Regions from separate parts of the Micromonospora sp. NBC_00858 genome, predicted to be linked through region 1. Evidence: riboswitches for the same ligand, from Rfam matches in the RefSeq annotation. Region 1 holds a riboswitch; each other region holds the start of a gene.
What was found. Region 1 has a riboswitch for cyclic di-AMP ahead of OG990_RS29070 (NlpC/P60 family protein). Riboswitches for the same ligand answer to the same signal wherever they lie in the genome.
Positions count from the first base shown of each region.

Region 2: it holds a riboswitch for cyclic di-AMP, as region 1 does, so the genes downstream of both, OG990_RS19285 (C39 family peptidase) here and OG990_RS29070 (NlpC/P60 family protein) in region 1, are expected to answer to the same signal.
Region 3: it holds a riboswitch for cyclic di-AMP, as region 1 does, so the genes downstream of both, OG990_RS26815 (hypothetical protein) here and OG990_RS29070 (NlpC/P60 family protein) in region 1, are expected to answer to the same signal.

Region 1 covers NZ_CP108828.1:6,210,081-6,213,348, reverse strand. Annotated here, with positions in the region: gene OG990_RS29075 (N-acetylmuramoyl-L-alanine amidase) at 1-151, opposite strand, end outside; cyclic di-AMP (ydaO/yuaA leader) riboswitch at 1,174-1,310, shown strand; gene OG990_RS29070 (NlpC/P60 family protein) at 1,323-2,363, shown strand; gene dcd (dCTP deaminase) at 2,437-3,015, opposite strand; gene OG990_RS29060 (pyridoxamine 5'-phosphate oxidase family protein) at 3,115-3,268, shown strand, end outside.
Region 2 covers NZ_CP108828.1:4,145,734-4,149,001, reverse strand. Annotated here, with positions in the region: gene OG990_RS19295 (hypothetical protein) at 1-39, shown strand, start outside; gene OG990_RS19290 (hypothetical protein) at 174-941, shown strand; cyclic di-AMP (ydaO/yuaA leader) riboswitch at 1,227-1,368, shown strand; gene OG990_RS19285 (C39 family peptidase) at 1,614-2,447, shown strand; gene OG990_RS19280 (hypothetical protein) at 2,518-3,268, opposite strand, start outside.
Region 3 covers NZ_CP108828.1:5,752,732-5,755,999, reverse strand. Annotated here, with positions in the region: gene OG990_RS26820 (carbonic anhydrase) at 1-674, shown strand, start outside; gene OG990_RS26815 (hypothetical protein) at 730-1,749, opposite strand; cyclic di-AMP (ydaO/yuaA leader) riboswitch at 1,753-1,884, opposite strand; gene OG990_RS26810 (YibE/F family protein) at 2,051-3,268, opposite strand, start outside.

The DNA.
Region 1 (3,268 bases):
TCGGGTCCTGGACGAGTTTCAGGGTGGTCGCCCAGCTCGCCTCGGTGTCGTGGATGACGATGTACTCGATCTTCTGCCGTGCGGGCCGGTCGGAGAGGTCGTGGTTGCCGTAGTCCCCGGCGCCGAAGGCCTCGTAGGGCGCCGGATCCACTCGCAGGAAATGGTGCGGGGGCATTCCAGCCCGTCCGGGCGGGCCAGCCGGCGCAGGCCCAGCCGGTCCAGCCAGGAACGCTCGGGCTGCACCGCGCGGGCCGGCAGTGTGATCCGCTGGCCGTCGTCGGTCACCCGCGACTCTCCGGCGCCGATGGTGGTGAAGACCTCGTCGGCGAAGGCCGCCGCGGCGTCGGCGCTGTCCGCGCCGGCGTAGCGGGCCACCGCGCCGTACCAGGCCGCCGGGTCGGTGTCGGCACCGACGGGCGCGCCAAGCTCCCGCTGGTACGCCCCCAGCAGCGCGGCCCCACCCCGGATGTTGACGCCCGCATCGGTGCGCAGTGCCTCGGGGGCGGCGCCGGTCAGCGCGGCGGCGGCGTCCACGGTCTGCAACGCGGCGGCGGGCGGCGCGGGGTCCTCGGCCGGCCGGGGCGCTTGCACCCTCGCGGGGCGGGAGTCGTCGCCCCGCGGGTCCTCGGTGCCGGCGTCGTGGTGGCCGCCGGGTAGGGCGGCCACGTGCCGGGCGTCGGTCAGGTGCATCGGGCCGTAGCCGCCGCTGGTGCTCGGTGTGCCGGCGTTGCTGTCCCAGCGGGACTCCAGATAGGAGACGCCGAGCAGCACGACGGTCGGCACGCCGTACTCGGTCGCCGCGGCGGCGTACTGCTGCTGGCGATCGGCGGTGGGCGCGGCGGCGGCCGGGCCCGAAGGTAGCGGCACCGCGGTCGCGGCGGCGACCACGGCGGCGGCGAGCAGTGCGCGCCGGCCGGTCGACAGGGCTGAATGGTGCATCGAACCCCCTAGATATCGCGGGTGCAGGTGAGGTCACCTTCGCGCCGTCCGGGAGCTCGCGTCAATACCTTTCCATCTATCGAAGCGTTCGGAAAGAAATCTTCGCGTACGGTCCGTGACCCCTTCCAACCGGTACGGAGTGTCACGGCCCCACGGGTTGCGGATCGGTAACAGCCGTCTCTACTCTGGTCATTCGTCGGCCCGATAGCAGTTCCGCCCAACCCGGGTGGTGACGGACCGACACCGCCGAGTCGCTTCCGAGCGAACCGGGGACCCAGGTTTTCCCGGGGTGAATCCGCGGCCATCGCGGTAGGGCGCCAACTTCCCGCCCGAACCCGTCAGCTAACCCGGTAGGCGGTCAGGAAGAAGGAGTACGGAACCCGGTGGCACTCCATGCCCCGCGGCCGTCGTCCGAGCGGTCGGCGTCAGCCGGCCCGACGTCGATCGTGCCGCGCTCACGCTGGTCCCGCTTCACCACCGCTCTCGCCGCACTGGTCGGCGTCGCCGTCGTCCTGACCGGCAGCGCCACGGCGGCCCACGCGGACCCGTCCGTCGCCGAGATCGAGCGCCAGATCGACGCCGACTGGAACAAGCTCGAACCGATCATCGAACGACACAACGCCACCCGGGCCGACCTGGCCGTCAAGCGCAAGCAGGCCGACGCGCTGGCCGCCCGGATCGCCCCACTGGAGCGCCAGGTCGACGCTGCCATGGACAAGGTCAGTGCCCTCGCCGTCCGCGCGTACAAGGGCGAGAACGTCTCCACCGTCAACGCGGTGCTGGGCAGCCGATCGCCCAGCGAGGTCGTCGGTCAGCTTGAGATGCTCGACCGGTTCGCGCACAACCAGCAGCAGGACGTCCGGCAGGTCGCCGACCTGCGCGACGAGTTGGCCCGGCAGAAGGCGCCGCTGGACGAGATGGTGACCCAGCTGACCCGGACCGAGGCCCAGCTGGCCGCGAAGAAGAAGCAGATCAACGAGGAGATCGACCGGCTGCAGAAGCTGCGCCTCAAGGTGTACGGCAACGGCGGCGGCGGTCCGCTGCGTCCGGCGCCCTGCCCGGCCAGCTACCCCGGCGGCGGTGCCGGCGTGGCCGTGAAGTTCGCCTGCGCCCAGATCGGCAAGCCCTACGTCTGGGGCGCCGAGGGCCCGAACTCGTACGACTGCTCCGGGCTGATGCTGGCCGCCTGGGCCAAGGCCGGGGTGTCGCTGCCGCACAACGCCGCCCAGCAGAGCCGGGTGACCAAGGACGTCAGCAGGGCCGACCTGCGCGCCGGTGACCTGGTCTTCTACTACAGCGACATCCACCACGTCGGGATGTACGTGGGCAATGGCTGGGTTGTGCACGCCTCGCAGGCCGGCCAACCCGTCAAGATGAAGAAGGTCGACGACGGCCCGATCCACAGCTACGGCCGCCCGGGCTGATCCCGGATGATCGGGGGCCCGTCGCGATCTGTCGCGGCGGGCCCTCGTCGTCTGTCCGTCGTGCCCTACCGAGTCAGCGGGTGGGCCAGGCGCGCCAGTTCTGCCAGGCGCGGCTCGGCGTCGGCCCGCGCTGACCCTGGTAGCGCGAGCCGTAGACCACCGAGCCGTACGGGTGCTCGGCCGGCGAGGAGAGCCGGAAGATGCAGAGCTGCCCGATCTTCATGCCCGGCCAGAGGGTGATCGGCAGGTTCGCCACGTTCGACAGCTCCAACGTCACGTGACCGGAGAAGCCCGGGTCGATGAACCCAGCGGTGGAGTGCGTGAGCAGGCCGAGCCGGCCCAGGCTCGACTTGCCCTCCAGCCGGCCGGCGAGCTGGTCGCCGAGCGAGATGACCTCCAGCGTCGAGGCGAGCACGAACTCCCCCGGGTGCAGCACGAACGGCTCGCCGTCCGGCACCTCCACCGCCGAGGTCAGGTCGTCCTGCTGCATGGCGGGGTCGATGTGCGTGTAGAGATGGTTGTTGAAGACCCGGAACAGCCGGTCGAGTCGTACGTCGATGCTGGACGGTTGGACCAGGGTGGGCTCGAACGGCTCCAGGCCCAGCGTGCCGGCCTTGATCTCGGAGACCAGGTCGCGGTCGGAGAGCAGCATCGGACCACCATAGCGGCGTTGGCGGCAACGGCCGGATCCGGTGCCGGTGACCAGCGCGTCGAGGTCGCTACTCGTACATTTGTTCGATAGAATGCCTGCATGGCTTCCTGGTCCGATTTCGCCGCCGACGAGCCCCGACTCGCCGACGGGATCCGCGTTCTCCTCCAGCAGTACGGGCCGGGCTTCGGCTACCTGGCCACGGTCCGCGCCGACGGCGGGCCCCGGGTCCATCCGGTCTCCCCGGTCATCACCG
Region 2 (3,268 bases), 2.1 Mb from region 1:
CCGGCCAGCCGCGCGCCCCGGGCCCCACCCGGGCGCTGAGCCACCGGGACGAGCGTCCCGCCGCCGCGCCTGTCGACTCATCAGCTCCACACCCGCCGGACCCGTGGCCCCGCCGAAGCCTGGGTGGCCCGTGCGGATCCCCATCGCATCGCTCTCTCCCCGAGGTGCCCACCATGGAGACCGTCGTCTTCTACCAGTTCCTGACCGAGGTGCCGCAGGCCGTCGCCATCTGGTCGGCCCTGTTCCTGCTGGCGCTGACCGTGCTCGCCGTGCTCGTCGCCCGCCCGGAGCGGGACCGGCCGGCGGTCGACCCGACTCCGGCGCCCACCGACCGGGAGGTGGCCGCCGCCGAGGCCGCCGACCTGCGCCGGTACGCCGAGGAGGTGGCCGTCGCGGCGGCCGGCGCGGCGCAGACCGCCCGCCGCCGACGCGCGGACTGGCTGGCCGCTCAGGAGCAGGTGGAACGCGCGTGGGCCGGGTACGACGAGGCGGACACCGCCGCCCGTCGGTTCGCCGGCGCCGCGGCACTGCCCACCCCTCGTACCCCGCGTACCCCCGCCGAGTACGCCGCCCGGGAGCGCTATCTGCATCGCGCGGCGATGGCGGCGTACTGGCGCGGCGACCTGTCCATGGGGCAGCTCGCTGACGTGTTCGGGCAGCGGCACGGCTGGGACCCCCGCCGGCACCCGGTTGAGCAGGAGGTGCTGCTCAACCGGGCGGTCCGGGACGCGAGGCTCGCCGACTACCGGGCCGCCGCCGGGCGGGAACGGTCGGCCTGGCGAGACGCGGAGCTTGCGGCCTCCTCGGCCCGGGCCCTCACCGAGGAGGCGTACGCGGCGGCGGCCCGGCTGCGTCCGAACCCGCTGCCGGCGCGTCGGACGATGACCGCAGTGCTCCGTCCGGCGGCCGCGACGCGCTGGCGGCCGGCCCGGGTTGGCTGAGTCGTCAATTAGGCCGTGAGCCCGGTCACACTCACTCGAAATCGGGCGGACGGCTCGATCGGCAGCATTGTTCCCACGAATTCGAGGCCGTTGCCGACGGCCTGTCCGGTTGTCGCCCGCAGGCGCCGCCGTAACCGGTTGTCCCATCGAGTCGCGTCAGTGGCAATACGCGCAGAAATTGCTGCGACAGTTCAGGTTTACGCAGGTGAACCTGGCTTGGCAGGGTGCGGAGCGGCCAGTAGTGTCGTCCCGTCCGGTGCGGTAACCGATCGCAAGAGGCGACGCCGCGCTGACCCGCTTAATCGTGATCAACGAACCGGGGACCCACCAGTAAGTCCGGGGTGAATCCGCGAGCCACGGCCCGCGGTAGGGCGATCTTCCCGCCCGAATCCGTCAGCTAACCCGGTAGGCGGTGTCGGAAGGAGTTCCATCGTCGTGCAGCAACTCTCGACCTCTCGATTGTTCCCCCGCCTCCACGGCGCCGCGGTACCCCCGCTTATCCGTCCAGTGACGGTGAGCTGACCCCCCGGGTCACCGCCTCTTCCGCCCGGCCGCGCCGGGCATTCCCCTGAGCGGTTCATCATCCGCGGACCACGGTCCGCGCGCTGGCGCCTGCCCGGATACCGGTCCGGCTCCGGTGTGCCGCTCTCCCCCTGATCCGTGGAGGACCCCGTGAAGCACACCCTGAAGCGTCAGCTCCGCCGCCTCACCACCGAGCGCCCGTACCAGATCGTCACCGCCTCCGCCGCGGCCCTCGTGATCGCGACCACCACCGGTGCTCTGTTCGCCGGCGCCGACGACGCCCCGGCCAGCCAGCACACCGCGACCACGGTCGCCGAGATGCGCAGCGACTCCGTTGCCTCCCGTGGCGAGGCGCGTGCCGCGTCCCCCTCGGCCAGCACCGCGCCGACCACCGCTGCCCCCGCGCCGGCCACCAAGGCCGCGTCGCCCGCCGCCAAGGCCAGCAGCAACCCGGACCTGACCAGTAAGCCGAAGCCGCCCGCGACCAAGGTGCTCGACTACGACTACCAGGTGCAGAACACGTACTTCAACTGCGGCCCGGCTGCCACCCGCAACGCCCTCAGCGCCGCCGGCATCGACCGCACCCAGGATGAGCTGGGCGCCGAGCTGGGCACCACCGAGATGGGCACCAACTCGGCCCTGGACACCACTCGGGTGCTCAACGCCGAGGTGAAGGGCTCCCCGTACCGGACCCGGATGTTCGCTGGCACGCCCAGCCCGGCCCAGATGGACCAGCTCCAGGCCGACGTGGTCAAGGCGATCACCGACGGCCGCGGCGTGGTGGCCAACGTCGCCGGCGACGCCACCGACACCGACGGCGGCTGGCACTCCTACGGCGGCGGCCACTACATCGCCGTGGTGGGTTACAAGGACAACGGCCGGACCGTGCGGATCGCCGACTCGGCCAACGCGGCCGACCCGTCGTACTGGATCACCACGATCAACCTGGCCAACTGGATCGCCACTCGGGGCTACTCCGCCTGACCCGGGCGTAGCCGCCGCGGGCGCCGTCCCCCACAAGGGGCCGGCGCCCGCGGCGTCTCTGTCCGTGCGATCAGTAGCTGATGAAGCCGTACAGCGCGAGGTGGTTCGACTTCGTCCCGCTGACCGTGTGGTCGATGCCGGACGGCTGCACGCTGCCCTTCACGAAGAGATAGTCGATCTTGCTGGAGCCGCTGGTGGCCTTCGACCCGTAGCCGGTCATGCCGTACCCGCCCAGCGTGCCGGGCGCGATGCCAGTGCGGTTCGCGTCGATGCCCACGACGCGGATCGTGGAGGCGTTCAGCAGGCTGGTCGCGTCGGCACCGAGGTGGATGCCGCTGTTGGCGATGCCCCGGTCGCCGTCGCCAGCGCACGCGTTCTGCCGGTTCTCCTGCGGTAGGTGCATCGTCGCGGCGAACACGCTGGTGCCGGTGGCCTTGATGGTGAACCGGGCCGCGATGGCGCTGGTCCGCTTCCACTTGTAGTAGTCGGTGCTGTCCGGGTCGCTGTTCGGCGGCTTGTACAGGGTGCACCCGGCGCCGTTGGCGTAGGCCGTGCCGGGCTTGAGCCAGCCCGCGCTCCAGTACTTCGAGATGTCACCGGCGGCGAGGCTGAGCGTCCGGGTGTTCCAGATGATCCCGTTGGTCTGCTTCTTTTTGAGGTCGCCGAGCGACTGCGAACTGCACTTGTGCGTGCTGCCCCACGGCTCCGGGTCACTCCACGCCACGATCGCACCGTAGGTGCCTGCCGGGTAGCCGAACTTGGCCGACAGTTGGTCGGCGTACGCCTCGGCCTGGCCGGTGCCGCGCACCTGCTGCACGATC
Region 3 (3,268 bases), 460 kb from region 1:
CGCTCACCGAGCCGGCCCGGGCGTACGCCGAGCTGGCCGCCGGCAACCGGCGCTTCGTCAGCGGCGCCCCGCGCCACCCCAACCAGGACGCCGGGCACCGGGCGGCGGTCGCCGACGGACAGCACCCGTTCGCGGTGATCGTCGGCTGCTCCGACTCCCGACTGGCCGCCGAGATCATCTTTGACCGGGGGCTGGGCGACCTCTTCGTGGTCCGCACGGCCGGGCACACGACCGGCCCGGAGGTGCTGGGCAGCGTGGAATACGCGGTGACCGTGCTCGGCACCCCGCTGGTGGTGGTGCTCGGCCACGACTCCTGCGGTGCGGTCCAGGCGGCCCGGGAGGCAGCCGCCACCGGCACCCCGCCCCGGGGGCACCTGCGTGCCGTGGTCGACGCCGTGCTGCCCAGCCTGCGTCGCGCCGAGGCCGAGGGGGTGGACGACATCGACGGCATCGTCGACATCCACATCGCGCAGACCGTCGAGGCGCTGCTCGGCCAGTCGCCCGTGCTGGCAGCCGAGGTGGCGCAGGGGCGCTGCGCGGTGGTGGGGGTGTCGTACCGGCTCGCCGCCGGCGCGGTGCGCCCGGTGGCCGCCGTGCCGGCTACCGCCACGGCGCTCGACGTACCGACCGGGCCCAGCACGGCGGCCAGCCCGACCGCGCCCGCCGCCGCCTGACGCGACGAGGGCCGCCCCGCGACGCGGGACGGCCCTTCGACGGGTGGACATGCGGTCAGAGCATCGACATGTGTACGTGGTCGGTGTGGTTCGACGGCCCGCTGTACGACTTCCAGCCGGTCGCCGGGAACCAGATCTGTCGGTTCCAGATCACGTAGTAGATGCCGAGCCGGTCGGCGTTGCGGATGAGGAACGCGGCCACGTTGTTGCCGTACGTCCGGGTGTCCTCGTTGTGCCACGGGCTGAAGCCGCTCTTCTGCAACGACCAGTCGCAGGCGCGGCCCTTCGGGTGCTCCCACGGCCCGCCGGAGCGGTAGCAGCCGACGAACCGGTTGAAGCCGGCCCGCTTGACCTCCTTGTACGCGTGCAGCGTGCGCGGGGTGACGCAGCCGGAGGTGGTGGGGTCGTTCTCGCTGCACGACTCGGACTTCCAGTCACCGTCGGCGGTCCGGTTGGGGCCGATCCGGGCGACCGGTGAGGTCGCCGACACCAGGCCGCCGGTGAAGCCCTTCCCACCGACCAGCGCGAGCGCCTTGTCGGCGTCGCGCTTCTCCTTCGCCATCAGGGCGGTCTGCTTCTGCTGCTCGCGGACCTCCGCGTCGAGGGCCAGCTTGGCCTGCTCGGCGCGGGACTTCACCGTGTTGACCTCGGAGAGCTTCTTCTCGTTGACCATGTTCATCTCGTCGAGCACCGCGGCGCGCTGGACGAACGAGTCGGGGGCGTCGCTCTCCAACAGCATCGCGATCGCGCCGATCCGGCCGGTCCGGTACGACTGGGCGGCGATCTGCCCGACCTGGGGGGCCAGCTTCTCCAACTCCGCGTTGGCCCGGTCGACCTCCGCCGCCAGCTCAATCTGCCGCTTCTTGGACTTGTCCAACTTGGACTTGGCGGCGGAGTAGTCGCGGTTGGCCTTCTCGATCACGTCGTTGAGCAGCGCGGGCTCGCCGTCCTCCTCGTGCCCGGACGGTGTGGGGGTCGTCGGGGCGGCGTGCGCCGGGAGGGGGCCGGCGAGCACGGTCAGTGCGGCGATCACGGCCACCACGGGTGTCAACCAGCGGCGTAGGGGTGCCGTCACAATATTCCCTTCCGTCGACCGCCGACCGGGTTAGCTGACGGGTTCGGGGCGGAAGTGGCCCCTACCGCTGACGCGGATTCACCCCACGTGCCTGGGTCCCCGGCTCGCCAGCTGGCGATTGGGCGGTGGCACCGCAGGCGCTGCGTCGCGCCTTCAGCGGTAACCGGCAGCGAGGTTACCCGAGAGTCGACCGGCTGAGCTACGTCCAGATGCCGACTAAAAGCGTCATTTCGCCATGGCGCTGAGTGACCAGTGACGCGGTTCTCAGGGCGGATGCCCCACCTCGTCACGCTGAGGAGTGTCACCATGCCGTCTCCGTGCTCCTGTCCGGCTCGTGCCACCGGTCGGTGGCGGTGGTTGGGGGTGTGGCCCGCGCCGGATCGGGTCCGGTTGGGTCGGGTCGACCCGTGCGCGGTGAGCTGAGTGCGGCCAGTGCCTCCGCGCGGTCCGGCCTGGGTCGCTCGGCGGGCGGCTCGGCGGCCGGGTCGGCGGGCAGCTCGGCACCCGACCGGCCGGCTGCGGTCACCACGGCGGCCAGTCCGGTGGTCAGCGGTACGGCTGCGATGAGGCCGAGCGTGGCGACCGCGCTGCGGACGATCTCCTGCGCGAGGAACTCGCTGGTCAGGATCTGCCCGAGCGGCCGCGAGTCGGCGGTGAGCAGGAGCAGTAGCGGCAGTGAGGCGCCCGCGTACGCCAGCACGATGGTGTTGACGGTGGAGGCGATGTGCGCCCGGCCGACTCGGGTGGCCGCCCGGTAGAGCTGCAACCGGGTCAGCCCGGGGTTGGCGTTCGCCAGCTCGGTGACGGTGGCCGCCTGGGTGACCGTCACGTCGTCGAGGACCCCGAGCGAGCCGATGATGATCCCGGCGAGCAGCAGGCCGTGCAGGTCCACGTTGGCCTGGAACATCGACAGCGTGGTGGCGTCCTCGCTGCCGAAGCCGGTGAGGTGGGTGGCGGCGGTGGCGATGGTGGCGAGCACGCCGGTCAACACCAGGCTGCCCAGGGTGCCGAGCACCGCGACCGAGGTCTGCGCGGTGACCCCGTGCGTCAGGTAGAGCACCACGAACATGATCAGGGCGGCGCCGACCACCGCCACCAGCAGCGGTGATCGGCCAGCGCCGATCCCCGGGAGCACGAAGGTGAGCAGGATGGCGAAGCTGGCGGCCAGCCCAGCCAGCGCGGCCAGGCCCCGCCACCGGCCGAACGCGACGATCGCGGCGGCGAAGACCACCGCCAGCCAGACCAACGGCGTGCCGCGCTGGTGCTCCGCGATGTTCCAGCTGCTGGCGACGGGATCGGCCGGATCGGTCAGCTCGACCAGGATGACCTCGTCACCGACCTCGACCCGGGGTGCGCCGGGTCCGTCCGGCACCGGCGTCTGGACCTGCTGGCCGGCAGCTGGCCCGTCGGCCACCCGGACGTCCACGGTGCCGCACAGCCCGGCCCCGGCGTCCGGCGTGCCCTCGGGACTCGGTGCGGCCGGCGGGCACGGCTCGGTCACCACCCGGGTCACCGTGCC